3 regions of the Brevibacillus soli genome follow, and region 3 is predicted to be linked to each of the others. Evidence: riboswitches for the same ligand, from Rfam matches in the RefSeq annotation. Region 3 holds a riboswitch; each other region holds the start of a gene.
The links. Region 3 has a riboswitch for S-adenosylmethionine ahead of ACE99V_RS07610 (2,3-diketo-5-methylthiopentyl-1-phosphate enolase). Riboswitches for the same ligand answer to the same signal wherever they lie in the genome.
Positions count from the first base shown of each region.

Region 1 (6,618 bases), on a different contig from region 3:
CGGCGTACTTGACCCGATACGGCTGGAAGTCTGAAAGCGTCCAAGCCGTTTGTTCCCCTTTCAATTGATACGAACTCCAAAACAGACCGTCCACCGGATCAAGGTTATAGGTAAGCAGGAACTGATAGGCGCGCTTCGACGACTCACGCAGTTGTTCTCGCAGTGCGTGGTCTCCTGTTCGTTTGCTTATTTCATTCGCCACGTGGATAAAAAGAGCCATCGTCGTATCCACCCCGCGAATCGCAGCGAACTCACGATAGCTTTCAGGCAGCGCCGGCAGATACATGTCTCCCTTTTTCTGATAGGATAAATACCAGTCACCCTCGGGTGTTTGCACCTTCATCAACCAGCGGCAGCCGCGTTCTGCAGCCGCCAGGTAGTTCGTTCGCTTCGTGCGATCGTATGCGGCGATCAATCCCATCAAGGCATACAGCATGTTGGAATCGGTGTTGATGAACCCGGATTCATCCATCGCGCCATCGACGTTTTGCTGTTGCAAAATAAAGCGGGCAGCCCGCTCCAGCCGATTCACCAGTTCAGCCCGTCGGTATTCCAATCGCTGCTTTTGTTCATCCGCCAGTACAAGCGTTTCTCCTTGTCCCCATAAGATAACGGCCGCCAGCATTCCGGATAACCACTTTCGGCTGCGCATGCGATCACCTCCGTTCCGATAGCATCCCCCAAACAAAAGAAAACAGCCCCCGCAATGTTCACCGGGAGCTGCAACAGGTTAACTGGTTTTTCGCCACTTGGGCAGGTAGGTCAGCGTCAGAGCGCCTGCCAGCACCAAGCCTTTTACGATGTCTTGCGCGTAGTACGGCACGTTCAGCATCGTCAGCCCGTTCATCAGCACCCCCATCAGGATGGCACCGCAAAAGGTACCAAACGCATTGGGTTTGCCCTGACCGAAGATGGAAAAGCCGATAAACGCGGCAGCGACCGCATCCATCAACAACGGGGCACCGGCCATCACCTGCCCTGTTCCGATACGCGCCGCCAGTACGATGCCGCCGATGGAAGCAAACAGTGCGGACAACAGATAGGCCAAGGTGCGATAACGGTTAACGGGAATGCCGGAGAGACGGGCCGCTTCCAGGTTGCCGCCGGTCACATACAGGAATCGACCGTACCGGGTGTAAGTGAGAAACACATGGACGATCAGAATCGCCAATACCATTAAAATGACGGGAACCGGTACACCCCACAGTTTACCCTGGCCGATAAACAAGAACGAAGGAATAATGATGCCTGGCGCCGACGATCCGTCTGTCAACGGCATGTTGTTGTAGATGGAAAAGCCCTTTGTATAGCTGAGATGGATTCCCTGAAACACATACAGGGTAACCAGTGTCGCCAAAATGTCGGGAATCCGGACCTTGACGACCAGAAACGCGTTGACCAAACCGATCAACAAACCGACCAGAAGCGGAACGACAATGGCGACAAGCAGTTCCTGCCGGTACCAGACCATCAACGAGGCGGAAAGGACCGTGGAGACGCTTACTGCGGATCCGACTGACAGGTCAAATCCCCCCACGATCAGTGAAAACGTGACGCCGATCGCCACCAGTGTGACGATGGAGATCGAGCGCAAAATATCCGCCAAGTTGGCATAGCTTAAAAAGTTTTCATTGACAATGCTGAAAAACAGGATGACGCCCAGGATGGCCAACAGCGATCCGTACCGCTGCAAGACCGACCCTCTAGACGGTTTCGCTTTCTCATGCTGGAGAACAGCTTCCATTGCGATTCCCCCCACTTATATAGTACATCACGGTCTCAGCCGTTACCGATCCGTTCGTCCATTCAAAACGGTCCCACTCTTTCACGATTCGTCCGTCCTCCATGGCGACGACCCGGTCGGCTACGTTTAATGCCTCATCGATTTCGCTGGTAAAGTAAAGAATGCCTTTTTGTTCCTTGGCCAACTGCTGAATGAGGCGGAAGATGTCCTGTTTCGCTCCGACGTCGACTCCCTTGGTCGGTTCGTCGAACAAAAACACACTGGCATCGGTAAGCAGCCATTTGCCAATCGCCACTTTTTGCTGGTTGCCGCCGGAGAGGCGCCCCACCTGCAGCTGAAGACCGGCCGTTTTGATCCCGAGTCGGTCTACCATGGACTGTGCCGCCTTCTCTTCCTCGGGCGCTTTCACGAAACCGCACGTCGTGTAGCTGTGCAAATTGGCCAGAGTGAGATTGTCCTTAACCGATTCTTCCACGAAAATTCCTTGCTGACGTCTCTCTTCCGGAACCAGAACGATGCCCGCCTGAACGGAATCCAGCGGACTGCGGCAGAGAACTTCCCGGCCCCTGACAAAAATGGCGCCGCCGTCTTTGCGATCCGCCGCAAACAGGGCGCGGGAGACTTCCGTTTTACCCGCACCCACCAATCCCACAACCGCGACGATCTCCCCCGCTCGCAGCCGGATGTCAAACCGTTTTACCTTTTGCCCGACGTGAACCTGCTTGGCCTCAAAAATCACATCGCCAATCGGCACCTTCTCCTTGGGAAACTCCTCTGCAAAGCTTCTGCCCAGCATGGCGGCAATCACCTGGTCAGCATCTGTTGACGCCCGCTCCCGCTCCCAAACCTTACGACCGTCTCGCAGCACGGTAATCCGGTCGGCAATGCGAAATACCTCTGGCAGTCGGTGGGAAATGTAGACAATACCCAGCCCTTTTACCTTTAACGCTTCCATCAGCGTGAACAGGGCCTCCGTTTCCGACAGGCTGAGCGGAGCGGTCGGCTCGTCGAAGATGACGAACCGAACGTCCTGGACGATCGCCCGAGCCAGAAGAACGAGCTGTTTTTCTGCCAGCGTCAGCTCCTCTGCTGTGGCCTTAAGAGGCAGGGAAAACCCGCACCGGCGCACGATTTCTTCCGCCTGTACGACCGTCCGGCGCGGGGAAAACCACACTCGCTTTTGAGCTGCGCTGTGGTCCAACATGATATTTTCCGCCACGCTCAGGTAAGGGATCAGACCGGTGTCCACCTCCTGCTGAACCAGATGAATGCCGGCCTGCTTCGCTCCCCGCGGACTGTTGATGCTCACTTCCCGGCCATTGATGAATACGGATCCACTGCTTGCCTGCTCGGCGCCGGAGAGAATCTTCATCAACGTGCTTTTTCCCGCGCCGTTTGCGCCAAGAATGGCGTGAACCTCCCCGCCCCGCACAGTAAAGTCGACTCCGCGAAGGGCCTCAACTCCGCCGTAGCTTTTGCCAATTTGCTTCATTTCCAGTACGGAGGCCGTCATGCTTCTTCCTCCTCCCAACGGTTCATCTATTGTTTTGCTTTGCTTTCCAGAGCCGGCATCCACGAAGAGACGGCGGCGTCACTTCTGCCCCAGCCATCCACGTATTCACCCAGCTGCGTCATGTTTATCGGTGTATCAGGCAGCTTTTCTTTGGCTACCAGGTGCGGATCAAGCGAGAAGTACTTCGGTGTCGGCTCACCCGCGATCTTTTGATAGAGAAAACGGGTCTGCACCCGTCCGATGTCGGCTGGATCGGTTGCGGCGGACGCTTTCCACGGACTTTCTTTTTCTTGAATCATCTGCAGGTCTTCGTCGGAAAGATCGATTCCAAATACCTTGATCTCCGTGCGGCCGGCTGCCTTGATGGCGCGAACCGCTCCTTTGGCAAACTCGTCCCACGGAGCCCAAACTGCCGCAATGTCACCTTTGTTCGGATATTTTTTCAAGATCGCATCCATCTGCGCTTGCGTGTCCAGTGCGGTATTCGGCGTAGCGGAGCCGAAGCGGGCAATCTCCTTGATGTTGGGGTAACGCTTCAGGAAGATCTCGTATACGCGGTTGCGTTTCTCCATCGGTGCGAAACCGCCCACCCAGATGTAGACGATGTTCCCTTTGCCGTCGATGGATTGCGCCAGGTTTTTCAATCCCTGCCAGGCGAGGCTGTAGTCGTCCTGGTCAATCACCGTTACACCCTCTATCTGATCCAGATCGTTGTCAAAGGAAACAACGGGGATTCCTGCCTTTACGGCACGTTCCACGCCGTCTTGCAGCGCTTCGGCCCGGCCGTGATTAATGAGGATGCCGTCCACTTTTTGGTTGATCGCGGTATCGAGATGGGCCGCCATTTTGGCGAGGTCGCCGTCAGCGTTGTAGACGATCACTTCCCCGCCAAACTTGCCTACCTGATCCTTTACGCCCTGCAGATACTGAGCGGAAAACGTTCCGATGGAAAATTCGCTGACCAGCGCGATTTTTAATTTTTTGTCCACGGCACTTGGTATCGCCACAGAGGCCTTGGCCGATGCCGGCGCTGTGTTGGCCGGTTGCTGCGGAGCCGTTGCCGCCGGCTGGGAAGCAGGCTGTTGTGTCGGTTGCGCAGTAGGTGCAGGCGGCTGTTCGTTGGTGCAGCCTGTCAGCAAAACGGTACTGATGACGATCAGACTTACTCCTTTTTTGAACATGGTTGATTCCCCCAAAAAGATTCTTCTGGCGGAAGAACGACCGGAGAAAAAATAAATACCCCTTTCCCAGAGGAAAGAGGCTTCTTTATTCAAAGGGACACCTCTCTCATCTCTCAGGAATCGTTTCCTGCAGGAGTTAGCACCGTGCCTTATCAGTGAAAACACTGAAAACGGTCGGTTGCCGGGCTTCATCGGGCCAGTCCCTCAGCCTGCTCTCGATAAGAGTATCTATTTAATTCCGAGTTCTTCGCTCGAATTTATTTAGCAGTATCTTACATGCTCACTCAGGTGTTCGTCAATTATTTTTTTGAGAGTTCCAAATTAACCAGCTTTTCCTTCCATTCGTCCAGCGTCAGCGTACCCACCCAGCGGTCTTTAATCTTCCCGTCCGTTCCCACAAGAAAGGCTGTCGGGTACACTTCAATGCCGTAGTCCTCCACGACTTTCCCATCCCGGTCATACAGCACGCTTTGTTTCAGGGACTTGCCCAAAAGAAGCTGCTCCGCTTCCTTTGGATCGTCATTGGTTGTGTCGTTCACAAGGTAAAAGCGGAGATTTTTTCCGTTCTGGCGATACAGCTCATCCAACAGTACCAGTTCTTTTTGGCAGTGTGAGCTCCAGGAGGACCAAAACACGACCAGGGTTGGCTGGTGATGCGGACCGTTGAGGCCAACTGTCTGGTTGTTCTCGGCAGGCAGCTCAAATTTCGGCGCCAGATAACCGATATGAGGAAGGTCATTCCGCGGTTTGCGATTTTTAAATTTTTGCAGCCGTTCCACCGACACCTGCTGCTTTTCATCGACTTGTTTGTACACCCAGTATCCCGCTGACGTTACCGCAGCCACAAACGACGCTGCCAAAAGGGCTAGAATCCATTTCCACACGTGCATCGACCCCTGATCAAGAATTTTTTGTCAGTGTACCACACAAACATGAAAAAAGAATAAAAAAAGGATACATTCGGAACTTTCCGGTTATAGGTGTGAGATGAGAATGAGAGTGAGAATGAAAATCCTTATTGACGGAATTCCTTTCCGCCTTTATCATTAATAGTGGCCGGTATTTGATAATGATTATCATTTATGCGAGAAGGAGGATCCTGATGTTCGTACGCCTTATGCTGGCGCTTGTGCTTGTGCTTCTGCTGCCCTCCTCGGCTTTCGCATACTCCTACGGCGATCCCAATAAGGAGGAATTGGCGGAGACGTACAAAGAGATAGCCGCAAAGCTGCAAAAAAACCCGGCGGATTGGAACGGCGCCTATCAGGCGTTTGTCAGCCGCAAAAAGGAGATCGCTCTGGAGTTTGGCGACAAGACGGCACAGCAGCTGGAAGCAAACTTTGCGAATAAGCAAAAGGAGCTTGCTTTACATAACTACAAGGCAGTGCTGGTGATGAACATAGACCGCCGTCTCGACAATGCGGAAAAGCAGTTTGGTGACTACGCCAAGGCCAAGCTGCTTCTGGCAAAAGGAAGAGGAACACTCGACGTGCTGGCGCCCTACCTCAGCGATCACGCATCAAAAACCGCCTACACCGCATTTGACCATGCACTGAAGGCTTTGGGGAACCCCGGACTGTTCGGAGTGGGTACCGTTCCCTCCGACAAAAACGAGTTTGTAAAACAGACCGCATTGATCCGTTCTGCCTTGAAACCGTTATTTCAGCTGAAGTCGGCAAATCCGGGACCGGCTGCAGAGCCCACACCAAGCAAGAGCACCGCGCCGCAGGGACAATCGGCCAAACCGTCAGCATCAACCGCTGCTCCGGCGACTGCGACAAGCTCCAAGCCAGCTGCACAGGCGCCTCAGTCGACTCCTCGGCAGACAGGGACAGCCAAACCAGCTTCGGCAGCTTCCAACAGCTCGGCAACCCCAGCTTCCGGAGATAAACAGCCGGATACATCCACTGCAGCCGGACAGACTGCCGCCAGTCCGACGCCTGCGGCTGTGGCACAAAGCGAAACACCGCCGGCTTCTATGAAGTCAAGCCCCGCTCAGTCGGACACAAGCTCGCAGCAGTCTTCTGCCGCATCTGCTCAACCGGCAGCAGAACAAACTGTCGCGACAAAGGTGAACCCGTTGGTCACCCTCTCCGTCATCGGCGGACTGGCCATCGCCGTCGGCGCAGCCTTTTGGATTGCCAAACGAAAAGGACTTATCTAACCATTCATCTATAAAC
Region 1 covers NZ_JBIYSM020000055.1:13,296-19,913, reverse strand. The annotation lists gene ACE99V_RS18180 (pectate lyase) at 1-652, opposite strand, end outside; gene ACE99V_RS18175 (ABC transporter permease) at 731-1,744, opposite strand; gene ACE99V_RS18170 (sugar ABC transporter ATP-binding protein) at 1,722-3,257, opposite strand; gene ACE99V_RS18165 (substrate-binding domain-containing protein) at 3,284-4,438, opposite strand; SAM riboswitch class I at 4,542-4,663, opposite strand; gene ACE99V_RS18160 (TlpA family protein disulfide reductase) at 4,738-5,322, opposite strand; gene ACE99V_RS18155 (hypothetical protein) at 5,541-6,602, shown strand.
Region 1: it holds a riboswitch for S-adenosylmethionine, as region 3 does, so the genes downstream of both, ACE99V_RS18165 (substrate-binding domain-containing protein) here and ACE99V_RS07610 (2,3-diketo-5-methylthiopentyl-1-phosphate enolase) in region 3, are expected to answer to the same signal.

Region 2 (6,618 bases), on a different contig from region 3:
CCTGTGTCACCCGGGTTACCAGTTCTGCGTCAACTGGAATACGGGTGGAGCCGAAACCCAGCTCGTCCAGACTGCAGAAACCTTCCGGGGTCTGTGCTCCCAGGTCGGCGGCGACAATCTCGTTTGCCACCACGAGAGAGCCCACTTCAGCTTTTCCGGCAAAACCGCCGCCAATTCCCGCGCTCACCACCAAGCCGTAATCGGCTGCTGCCAACGCTGATGCCGTGCTGGCTGCGGCGGCTGCCGGGCCGACGCCAGCCGCCAGGACGTCAAAATTGCCGGTGCTGCCGACTCCACGCAATACTGCGTCCCTCTCTGCTGCGACAGAGGTAACGACGAGTACTCGCGTTCCTGATTTCAGCGGACCCGTGTTTCTAGGTGATGTTCCCGTGCTTGCATGAAATGTCACTGTACAATCTCCTTCATTTGTTATCCATGATGCTTATCGTTCGAAGCCCTTATTCAAAGGTAACTTGATCTTTACTCTATGTAAAGAGCATAAAAAAGAAGGCACGTCAATGACGTGCGATTCAGGCGATCGATTCGATAAGAATCACGGCGTTAAGGGCAGTACAATATCGACGATCGTCCCTTGCCCGACCTTACTCGTTATTTCGATCTTCCCCTTGTGATTTTGAATGATCCTGTAGCTAACCATTAACCCAAGACCAGTTCCTTTTTCCTTTGTGGTATAAAAAGGTTCTCCAATGGAACGCATCCTTTCTTCCGGGATCCCGCAGCCGTTATCCTTTATTCGTATTCGAATCTGTTGTTGGTTCCACTGCTTTACTTCTATGGTGACCTTTCCGCCGTTTGGCATGGCATCCATGGCATTTTTAATGATGTTTAGGAAGACTTGTTTAACATGATTTTCTTCACACTCAATAAAATACTGTTCACAATCAAACGTATGTTCCATGTTTATGTTGCGTAGATGACAAATGGATTCCATCAGGAAAATCACATGTCGAAGAATGGCACAAATATCTTTTTTCATATAGTTCGACGCTGTTGGTTTTGCCAGCACTAAAAAATCCCCGACAATTTCATTAATCCGATTGATTTCGGAAAGCATGATGTCCGTAAAGATGGCGTTTTGCACTTCTGGCTGTTTCTGCAAGAGCTGTACAAATCCTCTGAGAGAGGTCAACGGGTTTCGAATCTCATGTGCGATTCCTGCAGCTAATTCGCCTAACACAGCCAACTTTTCCGATTTGATGAGGAACTCCTCGCTGTCGCGAATATCTGTAATATCCTCGGCAATGCCCACGATCCGATGAAGTTTCCCATCAACGATTACGGGAAATCCCCGATCTCTGATCCAACGAACCGTTCCATTCGGACGTATGATTCGATATTCCTGGTGAAAAGTTCCCATTGCCAGTTCTTCCTGAGCCTTTACGATTCGCTCTCGATCCTCCGGATGAATGACATTGAACATCTTGTTCGGATCTTGAAAAAACTCTTTACACGATAATCCCCATACTTTTTCATAGGCGGGACTCAGATATAGAAACTTTTGAGTGACAGGATCTGCAATCCAAAACACCTCATCAATGTTCTCAGCAATTTGTCGAAAGCGTTCCTCACTTTCGTGCAGGGCTGACAATGTTTGTTTCAGGGTTGTAATATCGATACACGATGATATGACCTGCACGACCTGCCCATGCTTATAAACGGGGCGAAGCGTTGCCAAATATACGATGTCGTTCATGCATCCTTCATACGCAACATCTTCTTGGCCGTTCCAAGCTCTTTGATAGAAGATTTCTTTTTGGGAAGCAATATGCTGTGGTAAAAAATCGTATAATTCCTTTCCGACTACATCCTCTGGCTTTAAACCGAGTCGATATAGCAGCTTGCCATCGCAAACGGTATGTATAAATCGGTTATTGTCTTTCACAAATGCAAACGTCATTCCTTGCTGTTGGCGCAACAAATTGGAGTAGTCTTCTTTGGTTAATTCCGATACGGCTTTTGTTTTTTTGTAAAGCGGCCTTATGGCCAAAGTAAAACTTGTTGCGTTCGATGCGAAAAGCGTGCCAATGAACAAAAAGAAAAAGAAACAGAATTCTATTATATAGTGATCATGACTCTTTAAAACCGTTAAAATGGAGACAACATATGCTAGAGAAAGAACCAAATAATAGATGTAGGAATTGGTTATCATAATTGCCCCCAAAAAAACAGGAATGTTGAACTACATATTCTTTTCTTTTGTTTCAATTCCTGTGCAACTTTTTGCAAAAATTTTGTTTATTGCCACTGTATCCTGAAAAAATGCAAAAAACGCCCACGATTCGGGCGTTTTGCCGATTCTACGGATGAATGTTACTTTGTAAAAGCAGGGTCCTCATATGGATGAGCAATCCAGCCCTCCGTTTCAATAAACAAACGGACAGCCACTACTCTGCGATTTTCCATCAATGTAAAGAAATGCGGATTGTTTTCCGGCACGGAAATGACATCACCCGCTTCCAGTTCGACGTCGAAATAGCCGACATCGTCTGATCCCTTGATGATGAAGATTCCATTTCCTGCAGTGATCGCACGCACTTCGTCTTCCGTATGTGTATGGACCGCTTCAAACTTTTTGAGCAACTCATCAAGATTGGGGGTTTCCTCGGATAACGCTACGATATCCCAAGTACGGTATCCCCTGCGTTTTGCCAAATCTCGAATTTCTGCATCAAAGGTGGAAAGAATTTGATTTTTTTCTTCGTCGGTTAAAGTAAATTTCTCCCGCAATTCGGCAGGGAGCTTGTTTGCATCCCAGTGCTCGTAAAGAACCCCATGTTTTTCCAAAAACGCCTTCACATTTTCATTCCCCGTAATCCGTTCATTCGTATTGCGAATTCGAACTTGAGCCATTTGTCATCCCTCTTTCTCATGTGGTTGTTATCGGAATATTACTAATACATATTGTAGCAAAGTATCACAAATGTACGCGACTCTCCCCAATCTCACTCCCTTCATGAGTAAAGAAAAAACTCCTTCTGACAGATAGAAGGAGCACACCATATATGCATCAAAGCATGGGGAACACTTCTTATCTGTCAGGATCTCTCCTGTAGGAATTGGCACCTTCACCTGACCGGTCAGAATGGGTTGCCGAGGTTTCATTGGGCCTTTCCCTCCACCTCTCTCGATAAGAAAGAACTGTATTTCATTCACTCATAAATGAATACCTTTTGAATGTTCACATTTTAATATTCAATTCCGACTTTGTCAATAGGATTATCGTTTTAAAAGGATCAACGAGTTCCTATCAGGAAAGGCACCAATGAACAATGGATTCGCGATCGTTCATGCGGGAAGCATTTTCGTGCGCGTCTCGCTTCACTTTCCCTTCAAATTCGAGAAACACGAGATGAGCGAGTGTCTCCGCCATCGCAAAGCGAAGCTGATGAAGATCCAACTGACGCGAGTGGAAAAGTTTCCGGCATATTTGATAGGCTGTTTGTCTGCCATCCTGTTTCAAATACGAAACAATCTCTTCCAATCGCTCATGGTGATGCTGGAGCAACTGTTCGATTCTCATCTGCGCTTGGGTAATGATGGGACCGTGACCCGGAAAAATTCTGTGAATCGGCAATGGTTTCAAAGCCTGCAAGGAATCGATAAACGATTGAAGCGGATTCGGATCAAAGGTTGGCCATAAACTGATATTGGGTGAAATTTTGTCCAGGATCTGATCTCCGCCGATAAGGAAACCGAAGTTTTCGTCATAGAAGACAAAATGTCCGTCACAGTGTCCGCGAGTGTGGATGGCACGATATGTGCCTCCCTTCAGTTCCAACAGATATCCTTCCTCAATCTCAGACATATCAGGCAAAGGTGATAGGTATTTCATGAAGTCTTCCATATGCGTTTTGATCTCATTCCCGTCATGGAGAGGCATTCCGTGAGTAATGAAGAAACTGCTGATCGTCTCTGCGTTTTGCCGATGATTCAGCCACACTTTCTCTGACGCTCTTTTTCCCTCCGAGGAAATCATCACCTCAGCGCCGGTTATTTGATGCAGCCATCCGGCCAATCCTATGTGATCAGGATGGTAATGAGTGATAACGATCTGGCGTACCTCGTTCGTAAAATCGATGTTGTTTTCCCTAAAGGCATTCATCCAGGTCTCTCTTGCTGAAGGCGTATCCAGGCCTGTATCAATGATGACCCATCCATCATGGGTCTGACACAGATACGTGTTGACCGTTTTAAGCGGGATTGGAATGGGAATCTTCACCTGAATCATGGATTCTGCCTGTGCAACCATAAGTACCTCCTGATCAAAAAGTTCTTTCTCGATTTCTTACCCTATGTACAAACACGAAACAAGGGTCCTTACCCAGCAAATTCTGTTGTTTCGTACTCTTTCTGTGAACGAACCGTTGCCACGATCACTCCAGCCACTATCAGCAGTGATCCTGACGCTTGGATATGAGTCACCTGTGAACCAAGCAGAAGGAACCCCACCAACATGGCAACAAACGGCTGCAAATTGAGAAAGATCGCGGCTCTCCCCGTTCCCACTATCATTAACTGCTGATTCCACACAATTCCGCATACACCCTGCATCAGAATCGCAGTCGCAATCAACAGCAACCAAGCCCAAACATCGCGACTTATGGCTGATGATGAGTCAACTGTGAAGAATGCGGCGGGCGTCATGAAAAGAGCACCGACAACGGTCGCATATACGGTTGCGATAAACGGATCCATGCTTTCCGTCCGTTTTCTGATGATAATCATCGATGACGAAAATGTTACCATCGCGATGAAAATAAACAATACACCGAAGGAAACAGTCAAACCTGCGCCGCTGCCAACAACGAAGAATGTACCGATCAGTGCCAACAACGATCCAACGATCATTCTCAGAGTAAACTTTTCCTTTAAAAAAAAGGAGGCCAGTACAGCCGTTACGATCGGGGATAGCGAAAGGATCAAAGAGGCAGTGGTAGCGTCGGTGGTCATCAATCCGGTGAAAAACGCAGTCTGGTTTGCAAGCGTTCCAATCAGGCCGAGTAATAGTAACAATCCCCACTCTCTTCGCCTGATTTTAACAAATTTTTTTGTATACCAGGCATATCCCAGTAAAAACAGAGAGGTAAATAGCAATCGAACATCTGCCAGGAACAAAGGAGGAAATTCCTTGACGAGGATACTGCCGAATACGAAATTGCTCCCCCACAACGTAACGCAAAAAAGGAGCAGCAGGTATGATCGAATCATGGCACAGCCTTCTTTCGCCCAATCCGAAATTGTTCTCAATACATGCGTTATCGTACATGAGGTCCGCGGAAAAGTCCATAAGCTGAAGCTTCATAACGTTGTATGTCATATAGGGTCAAGAAAAAAACCTCTGTTCCGTTCGTTCGGAAGAGAGGTTACCGTCCCCAGTGAATGTGGAAACAAGTCTACTTTTTCAACATGTGAAACACTTGTTCTACGTCCTTATCTCCTCTGCCAGAGAGATTCACAATGATGATTTGGTCCTTGTTCATGGTGGGAGCCAGCTTACATGCATAAGCGATTGCGTGTGAGCTCTCCAAGGCAGGCAGTATGCCTTCCGTTTTAGACAGAACCTGGAAAGCCTCCAAGACTTCTTCATTTGTTACCGTATAATACTCAGCCCGTCCCGATTCTTTTAAAAAGCTGTGCTCTGGTCCCACTCCGGGATAATCCAATCCGGCTGCAATGGAGTAGGTTGGCTGCGGGTTTCCCTCTTCGTCAAGCAGCACCAAACACTTAAAACCATGGATGACAGCGGGAACACCATGTGTCAGCGTAGCCGCTTGATCTGGTTCCACACCAATCAGACGGACCTTTTCTTCGTGCAAATAGTGAGCGAATGCTCCAATCGCATTGCTGCCACCGCCTGTGCATGCTATGACCGCATCCGGCAAACGACCTTCCTTTTCGAGAATCTGACGCTTCGATTCCTCACTGATTACGGACTGAAAGTGTTTTACCATCGTGGGAAACGGATGGGGGCCTACAGCAGAACCGAGAAGGTAGAAGGTATTTTTGTAATTCGCGACCAGGTCGTTTAACGCTTCATCTACAGCCTCTTTCAGTCTGCCCTGTCCCTTTGATACAGCAACGACCTTTGCCCCTAACAGTTCCATCCGAAATACATTCAACGCTTGTCGTCTCGTATCTTCTGCTCCCATATAAATCGTGCAATCCATATTGAACATCGCACATGCCGTTGCGGTTGCCACCCCATGCTGACCGGCACCTGTCTCGGCGATCACCCGCTTTACCCCCATACGCTTTGCCAGCAGGATTTGTCCGATGACGTTGTTGATCTTATGGGCTCCGGTATGATTTAAATCTTCCCGTTTCAAATAGATTTTGGCACCGTTTAACTTCTCAGTCAGGTTTCTGGCGAAAGTGAGTGGATTTTCCCGACCAATGTATTCTTTCAAATAGTAAACATATTCATTTTGAAAGTCCGGATCCTCTTTATACCTTTCGAATTGCTCTGCCAAATAATCCAATACCTCTTGTAATGCCGGCGGAACAAAACTCCCCCCAAACTGACCAAAATAGCCTTTCTCAAACTCCGCATGACTCATACCGGTTCCCCCTCGGATCAGCTTTGTGAAACCCTTCTTT
Region 2 covers NZ_JBIYSM020000011.1:63,464-70,081, reverse strand. The annotation lists gene ACE99V_RS06675 (futalosine hydrolase) at 1-361, opposite strand, end outside; gene ACE99V_RS06670 (ATP-binding protein) at 554-2,170, opposite strand; gene ACE99V_RS06665 (1,2-dihydroxy-3-keto-5-methylthiopentene dioxygenase) at 2,332-2,871, opposite strand; SAM riboswitch class I at 3,047-3,155, opposite strand; gene ACE99V_RS06660 (MBL fold metallo-hydrolase) at 3,269-4,270, opposite strand; gene ACE99V_RS06655 (DMT family transporter) at 4,339-5,229, opposite strand; gene trpB (tryptophan synthase subunit beta) at 5,415-6,578, opposite strand.
Region 2: it holds a riboswitch for S-adenosylmethionine, as region 3 does, so the genes downstream of both, ACE99V_RS06665 (1,2-dihydroxy-3-keto-5-methylthiopentene dioxygenase) here and ACE99V_RS07610 (2,3-diketo-5-methylthiopentyl-1-phosphate enolase) in region 3, are expected to answer to the same signal.

Region 3 (6,618 bases):
CCGCCGCTTGAACCGCACATGGACCCGAATGCCGTACGCGCTGCGGAACACGAGGATATCAATCTGATTACCCTGCTGTGCGAGGCCACCCAGTCCGGTCTGGAAATTCTTACACACGACGGCGAATGGGTAGGGGTTGAGGCACTGGAAGGCCAGATCGTTGTAGATGCCGGCGACATGCTGTCCCGTGCGACCAATGGCGTCATCCCGGCGACCACTCACCGCGTGGTGAATCCGGAAGGGGAAGCGGCAAAAGTATCCCGCTACTCGCTGCCGTTTTTCGTTCATCCGTACCCTTCCTGCCTGTTGAAAATGGTTCCGGGCTGCGTGACGGAAGACAATCCGCAAAAGGCTCCGGAAATCACTGCAGGTGAGTTCCTCAACCAGCGTCTGCGCGAAATCGGTTTACTGAAATAACGATTGTCGCTGTACATAAAAAAACACCAATCGATTGTGATTGGTGTTTTTAGTCATCTTTTCATTACGCAGTGGGGACTGCAGCCTGGTGCAGCTGCAGCCAGCGCACGTGGTACTCAAAGAGAAACTCAAATGACTCCAGATGGCGCTTTGCCTCAAAATCGTTTGCCCCCCAGGCGTAGATGCCGTGGTTGCGGATCAGCACGCCGGGAATCTCCGGCGTAATGACTTTTTCAATGGCTTTGGCGAGCTTGGGTATATCGGCGAAATTCTCGACAATCGGAACGGCAATCCGGGCATTTTCTTCCCAGATCCCCAGTCCCTTGATCAGCTCCTGCCCTTGGATGGAAAAGGCCCGCTGGCCAAAGTACAGCTCGGAGATGAGGTTGTTCCACACCGTGTGTACGTGGAAGCAGGCACCCGCTTGCGGGAACTTTTTGTACACGACGGCGTGAATCAGTGTCTCTGCCGACGGCTTCAGGGAGGTCGCCTCTACCGGGCGCGCATCGCCATCGACCACCAGATAATCTTCGGGAGAGAGCTTGGTTTTGTCTTTGCCGCTGGCCGTGACGGCAAATTGCAGCGGCTGGTCCGTCAGCTTGATGGACAGATTGCCGCTCGTACCGGGGAACCAGTCGCGGCGAGCAAAGGTAAGCTTTGCGTCATCCAGTCGGCGGAAGGCGTCCAGTCGTTGTTCCAGGGTTGTGGTCATACAGTCTCCACCTCCAGTTCGGCATGCAAGGTTTGCAGAATTTCGACGACATCGTAAAAGGTAGTGAACGAGCGGTGCGGCAGGTTCAATTCCTCGCACTTCTGCGTCAGCAGGGAGCGTGAGATCACAAAGTCGGAAATTTTTGCACCGGCCAGGTCGGTAATCGAATCGCCAATCACGACGCGGAAGTGCTTCTTTGGATCATAGCGTCGGATAATGGACGTTTTGCACATGCCGCAGTCGTTTGTGCAGTGCTCGTCACAGCTGTGCGGCCAGGTAATGGCGATGTGATCACCGCTGAAGTCGCTGCCGTTACAGTAAATCGGCACATCCAGTTTAAACGGAGCGAGGATCGGGCCGACAAAAAAGTCGATGCCGCCGCTGGTAATCAGCAGTTCGATATCCTGCTCCTTGCAGAAGCGGACAAATTCGGCAAAGCCGGGTCGGATGGTCGCTTCCTTGACGATAAAGTCGGTAATTTCTGCTCGCTGCGAGGAGGGCAGCAGGGTAAACAGCTTGCCGACACCTTCGCGTATGCTTATTTGCTGCGTCAAAATTTGCTGGGTCAACGCTTCCCACTGAGGGGGAGCGAACTGTCTCATAATCGCAACAATGTTGTCCTTTTCTGTGATGGTTCCGTCGAAGTCGCAGAACAGCACCAGTTTCTTGCTCATTTGCTTCCCCCCCATTTCTTGAGGGCGACAGCCAGCGCTTCCGATTCTGCCGCCGCTTGTTCCAGCGTGCGTCCCGCCACAACCGCGTCGATGGCTGCCGCAAACGCCTTCGCACCCGCTGTCGCACCGCCTGGATGTCCGTGGATGCCGCCGCCGGCATTGACCACCTGATCGATGCCGAAGTCGGCATAGAGCTGCGGCACCAGACCAGGGTGGATGCCTGCAGACGGCACCGGGAACGAACGGCGCAGAGACTCCTGCGGTTCAGTCAAATGGGCGGCCAGCTGCAGCGCTTCTCCTTTGTCGAGGGCAACATTTCCGTACGGTGAAGGGAAAAGCACCAGGTCCGCCCCTGCGATACGCATCAGCTTGCCCAGCAGCAGGGGAGTGGCGATGCCGTAGTCAGGCGAGGGATACAGGGCCCCGGCGAGCGCCGGATGGGCCATAATCGGCACGTGTACGTCCGGATCGGCGGCCAGGCGGTGCAGGACGTCAAAGCCGTACGCCAGCACATTGAACAGCAGGCAGTGGGCTCCCGCCTCTGCCGCGCGTTTTGCCCGATCCAGCAGTTCGTGTGTCGGTCCGGTCAGGTTGGCCGCGTAGAGAACCGGTTTTCCCGTCTCCTGCTCCGCTTCAGCGGCGATCTTCCCGAACGCTTTAATCCGCTCCAGGAACGGAGCGCGGTCGTCTGCAAAGAAAATTTCGTCATCTTTCACCAGGTCAACCCCGCCGAGAGCCTGAGCGCGAAACTGTGTCTTCAGGTCCTCAAACGGCAGTCCCAGACATGATTTGAAAATACTCATCAACAAGGGGCGACGATAGGCACCGAGGCGGTCGCGCAGACCGTCGATCCCGAATTTGGGCCCGGGAAAGGCGGCTAGAAACGCTTCAGGAAATTGTATGTCAACCAGCTTGATTTTGCCGTCCATGGACAGTTTGCCGAAGATCCCGGTCAAAAGGGAGGGAATGTCGGCGGTAAAGTTGCGGATCGGGTAGCTGACGGTGACGGTGCCGCGCGTCACGCCGTTTTCCAATGTCTCAAGCGGTTGGACGCCCGCCGCTTCCCCCAGATACGGGCGAAGCTCTGCCTGCTTGGCTGCCGGCAGATCGGTCCAGGAACCGACTGTCATACCCACGGCGATCGCTTCCGCCTTCTTTTGCAGGTCTTTCGCTTGGGTCAAATAGGTTACGAGGATACGCTGCTCGCTCATTTTTCAGGAAAGCCTCCTTTTTACCAGCATAGAAAACTTGGCTGGCGCCAAGCTTATGCGCAGGCGACTGCCTAGTTGCACTTGTGTAATTAAGAATTTATTACGATTCTTATTTACCAAAAAAGCCTCCCTGCGAGAGGGAGGCGCTTTCGTTGCATATCAAACGTTACGTCTCCTCTCATCTCTCGGTAAGGTAGTCAAAATAGTCCGGAAAACATTACCTATTTTGACCCTTATTTCCGCAGGATTTAGCACCGTTTCGCGTACCTGTCAGGCAAGCGCCGGTTGCCGGGCATCATAGGGCCAGTCCCTCAGCCATCTCACGATAAGAGTCTTTGTATTTCCACGCTATGTGATTGCCTGTCTATGGTTGAAGAAGCATGAGTTACCCTCATGATATGACGATCACGACCAGGAGTCAACCCTCGTTTTCCGGTCGAAGATTGCGATCAAAAAGGATATTGACACTGGAAAAAACGGCGTGTATGATTCTAGCTAAGTCAAATTGAATAGCGATTGGATTACCTTATCCAGAGACGGTGGAGGGACTGGCCCGATGAAACCCGGCAACCGACACGCCGCTTTTTCCCATAGCGAAAAAGAGGATGTGCACGGTGCTAATTCCTGCAGAAACAAATGATTCTGGAAGATAAGGGGGAGCTATACGCGCTGCGACTGCAACGACCTCTTTTCTTCGGAAAGAGGTCTTTTTTCGTATTCTGAACATTCTCGTGAGAGGGGATCGAAATACATGGCTTATCGCGCATTAACGGAACAGGAAGCAGTGGAGTATGTCAAATCATTGCCGGGTCTGTTTTCAGAAGGAGCTCAGTTGACCAGCCGGGAGATTGGGGACGGCAACCTGAACCTGGTCTTTCACATCAAGGAAGAGGCGACCGGGAAAAGCGTCATCGTCAAGCAGGCGCTGCCGTACGCGCGTGTCGTCGGCGAATCGTGGCCGCTGACAGTGGACCGCGCGCGGATTGAGAGCGAGGCGCTGCGGATTCAGTACAAATACGTGCCGGATCTGGTGCCGAAAGTGTATCACTTCAATCAGGAACTGGCCTTGACGGTCATGGAAGACTTGAGCGATCACACCATTATGCGCAAAGGGCTAATCGAAGGAAGGCGCTATCCGCAGTTCGCCAAGCACATCGGCCGTTTCCTGGCACAGACGTTGTTCCATACGTCCGATCTGGGGGCGCATCCCTATGACAAAAAAGCCCTGGTCGGAACATTCATAAATCCGGAATTATGCAAAATTACCGAAGATCTCGTGTTTACAGACCCTTATGAAAACGCGCCGACCAACAATTTCAACCCGCTGATTCGCGAAGACGTGGAGGCCATCTGGAAAAACGCGCCGCTCAAGCGGGAAATCGCCAAACTGAAATACGATTTTCTCACTCGCGCGGAAGCCCTGCTGCACGGCGATTTGCACACGGGCAGCATCTTTGTGACCGAGTCCAGCACGAAAGTGATTGATCCGGAATTTGCGTACTATGGACCGATCGGGTTTGACATCGGAGCGGTCATTGCCAATCTGCTGCTTAACTATGCCGGCCAGCACGGATTGCAGGCTGACACAGGAAAACGGGAAGCGTATCGCGAATACCTGTTGGAAACCGTGGAAAACGTCTGGAACGAGTTTGTCTCCCAGTTTGTCCAACTCTGGCACAAGCAGGCGAAAGAGCGCAGCGCCCACGTGGAAGGCTTCTGGCAGGAGTACGTCCAGCGCCTCATCCAGGACGCGGCAGGCTTTGCCGGCTGCAAAATAATGCGCCGCGTAATCGGATTGGCCGGCGTCGCCGATCTCAACACAATCGCGGATGAACAGGTACGCGCCGAAGCGGAACGTCTGGCGCTGGCGATCGGGCAGGCGCTTGTGCTGGAACGCGGTAAAATCGAACAGGCGACAGATATCACCGACGTTGTACGCACGGCAGCAGCACGATACAATCAGGAGGCGGCAGTATGACGACCAGCACGCAGTTCGCGCCGGTCAAGTGGGACGGAGACATCCTCCGCCTGCTGGACCAGACGCGGTTACCAGTTGAAACGATTTATCTTCCCTTGACCAAAGCCGAAGAGGTGTGGGCGGCCATCCGCCATCTGCAGGTACGCGGCGCTCCCGCCATCGGCATGGCAGCAGCCTACGGGGTGTACCTGGGGGTTCGGGAAAGCAAGGCGGAAACACACGAGGATTTTTGGGTGGAACTCAATAGACAGGCCGATTATCTGGCAACCTCCCGTCCCACAGCCGTCAACCTGTTTTGGGCACTGGACCGGATCAAGGCGAGAGTGCAGCGTGAGGGAGCCAAACCGGTGGCGGAACTGAAGGCAGCGGTTCTTGACGAAGCGCTGGCCATTCAGCGGGAGGACGAAGCCGTATGCCGCCAAATCGGGGAAAATCTGCTGACCCTGCTGCAGGACGGAATGGGCATCCTCACTCACTGCAATCCGGGTGCACTGGCAACGGCGGCGTACGGAACGGCTACGGCGCCGCTCTATCTGGCCAAAGAACGCGGCTGGAACCTCAAGGTATACGCAGACGAGACCCGTCCGGTGCTGCAGGGAGCGCGTCTGACCGCGTACGAGCTGCAACAGGCAGGCATTGACGTTACCCTGATCTGCGACAACATGGCGGCCATGGTAATGGCGCAGGGAAAAGTGCAAGCGGTCATCGTCGGTACCGACCGCGTGGCGGCAAACGGTGATGTGGCGAACAAAATCGGCACGTATGGCGTAGCCGTTTTGGCTCATGCTCACAACATCCCGTTTTACGTGGCGGCGCCGCTTTCCTCCATTGACCTGGAGACGCCGACCGGTGCAGAAATCCCCATTGAGGAGCGGCCGGCGGAAGAAATTACGCATGGTCTGGGAAAACAGGTGGCACCGGACAACATCAAGGTGTACAATCCCGCTTTTGATGTAACTCCGGCGCGCTACATTACGGCGATCGTCACGGAAAACGGCATCTACAAACCGGAAGAGATCAGGAAAAGCAAACAGTAAGGATACGGAAATCAGGCGTCCACATTTGGAAAAAATGATGGGCGCTGTTTCATCTTCGGGAAGAAAGGGGAGCTGGCATGAAGCGAATGGAATTGTCACAAGATGCCCATTTGAAGCAGCTGGAGATGGCCGATGCGGAGGAGATGTTCCGGCTGACCGAGGAAAACCGCGGCTATTTGCGTCAGTGGCTGCCCTGGCTGGACGCGGTCAAACGGGTGGAAGCCACGGAGAATTTCATCGCCATGACCATCCGGCAGGATGACCAGCGGCAGGGCAAGCATTACGGTATCTGGTACCGCGGCAGGCTGGCGGGTACGCTGGGCGTCCACAACATCGACTGGAACAATCGGAAGACGTCCATTGGATACTGGCTGGCCGCCGGGTATCAAGGGAAGGGTCTGATGACGGAGGCAGTGGCTGCTTATATCGATCAATTGATTTTTGGGGATTGGAACCTGAACAAGGTGACCATCGCAGCGGCTGTGGGCAACGTAAAAAGCCGTGCGATTCCCGAGCGGCTGAGCTTTCAGCTGGAGGGGATCATCCGGAGCAACGAATGGCTGTACGACCACTTCGTCGACCACGCGGT
Region 3 covers NZ_JBIYSM020000013.1:63,399-70,016, reverse strand. The annotation lists gene ACE99V_RS07625 (isopenicillin N synthase family dioxygenase) at 1-417, shown strand, start outside; gene ACE99V_RS07620 (methylthioribulose 1-phosphate dehydratase) at 482-1,129, opposite strand; gene ACE99V_RS07615 (2-hydroxy-3-keto-5-methylthiopentenyl-1-phosphate phosphatase) at 1,126-1,803, opposite strand; gene ACE99V_RS07610 (2,3-diketo-5-methylthiopentyl-1-phosphate enolase) at 1,800-3,014, opposite strand; SAM riboswitch class I at 3,245-3,346, opposite strand; SAM riboswitch class I at 3,538-3,670, shown strand; gene mtnK (S-methyl-5-thioribose kinase) at 3,766-4,992, shown strand; gene mtnA (S-methyl-5-thioribose-1-phosphate isomerase) at 4,989-6,029, shown strand; gene ACE99V_RS07595 (GNAT family N-acetyltransferase) at 6,107-6,618, shown strand, end outside.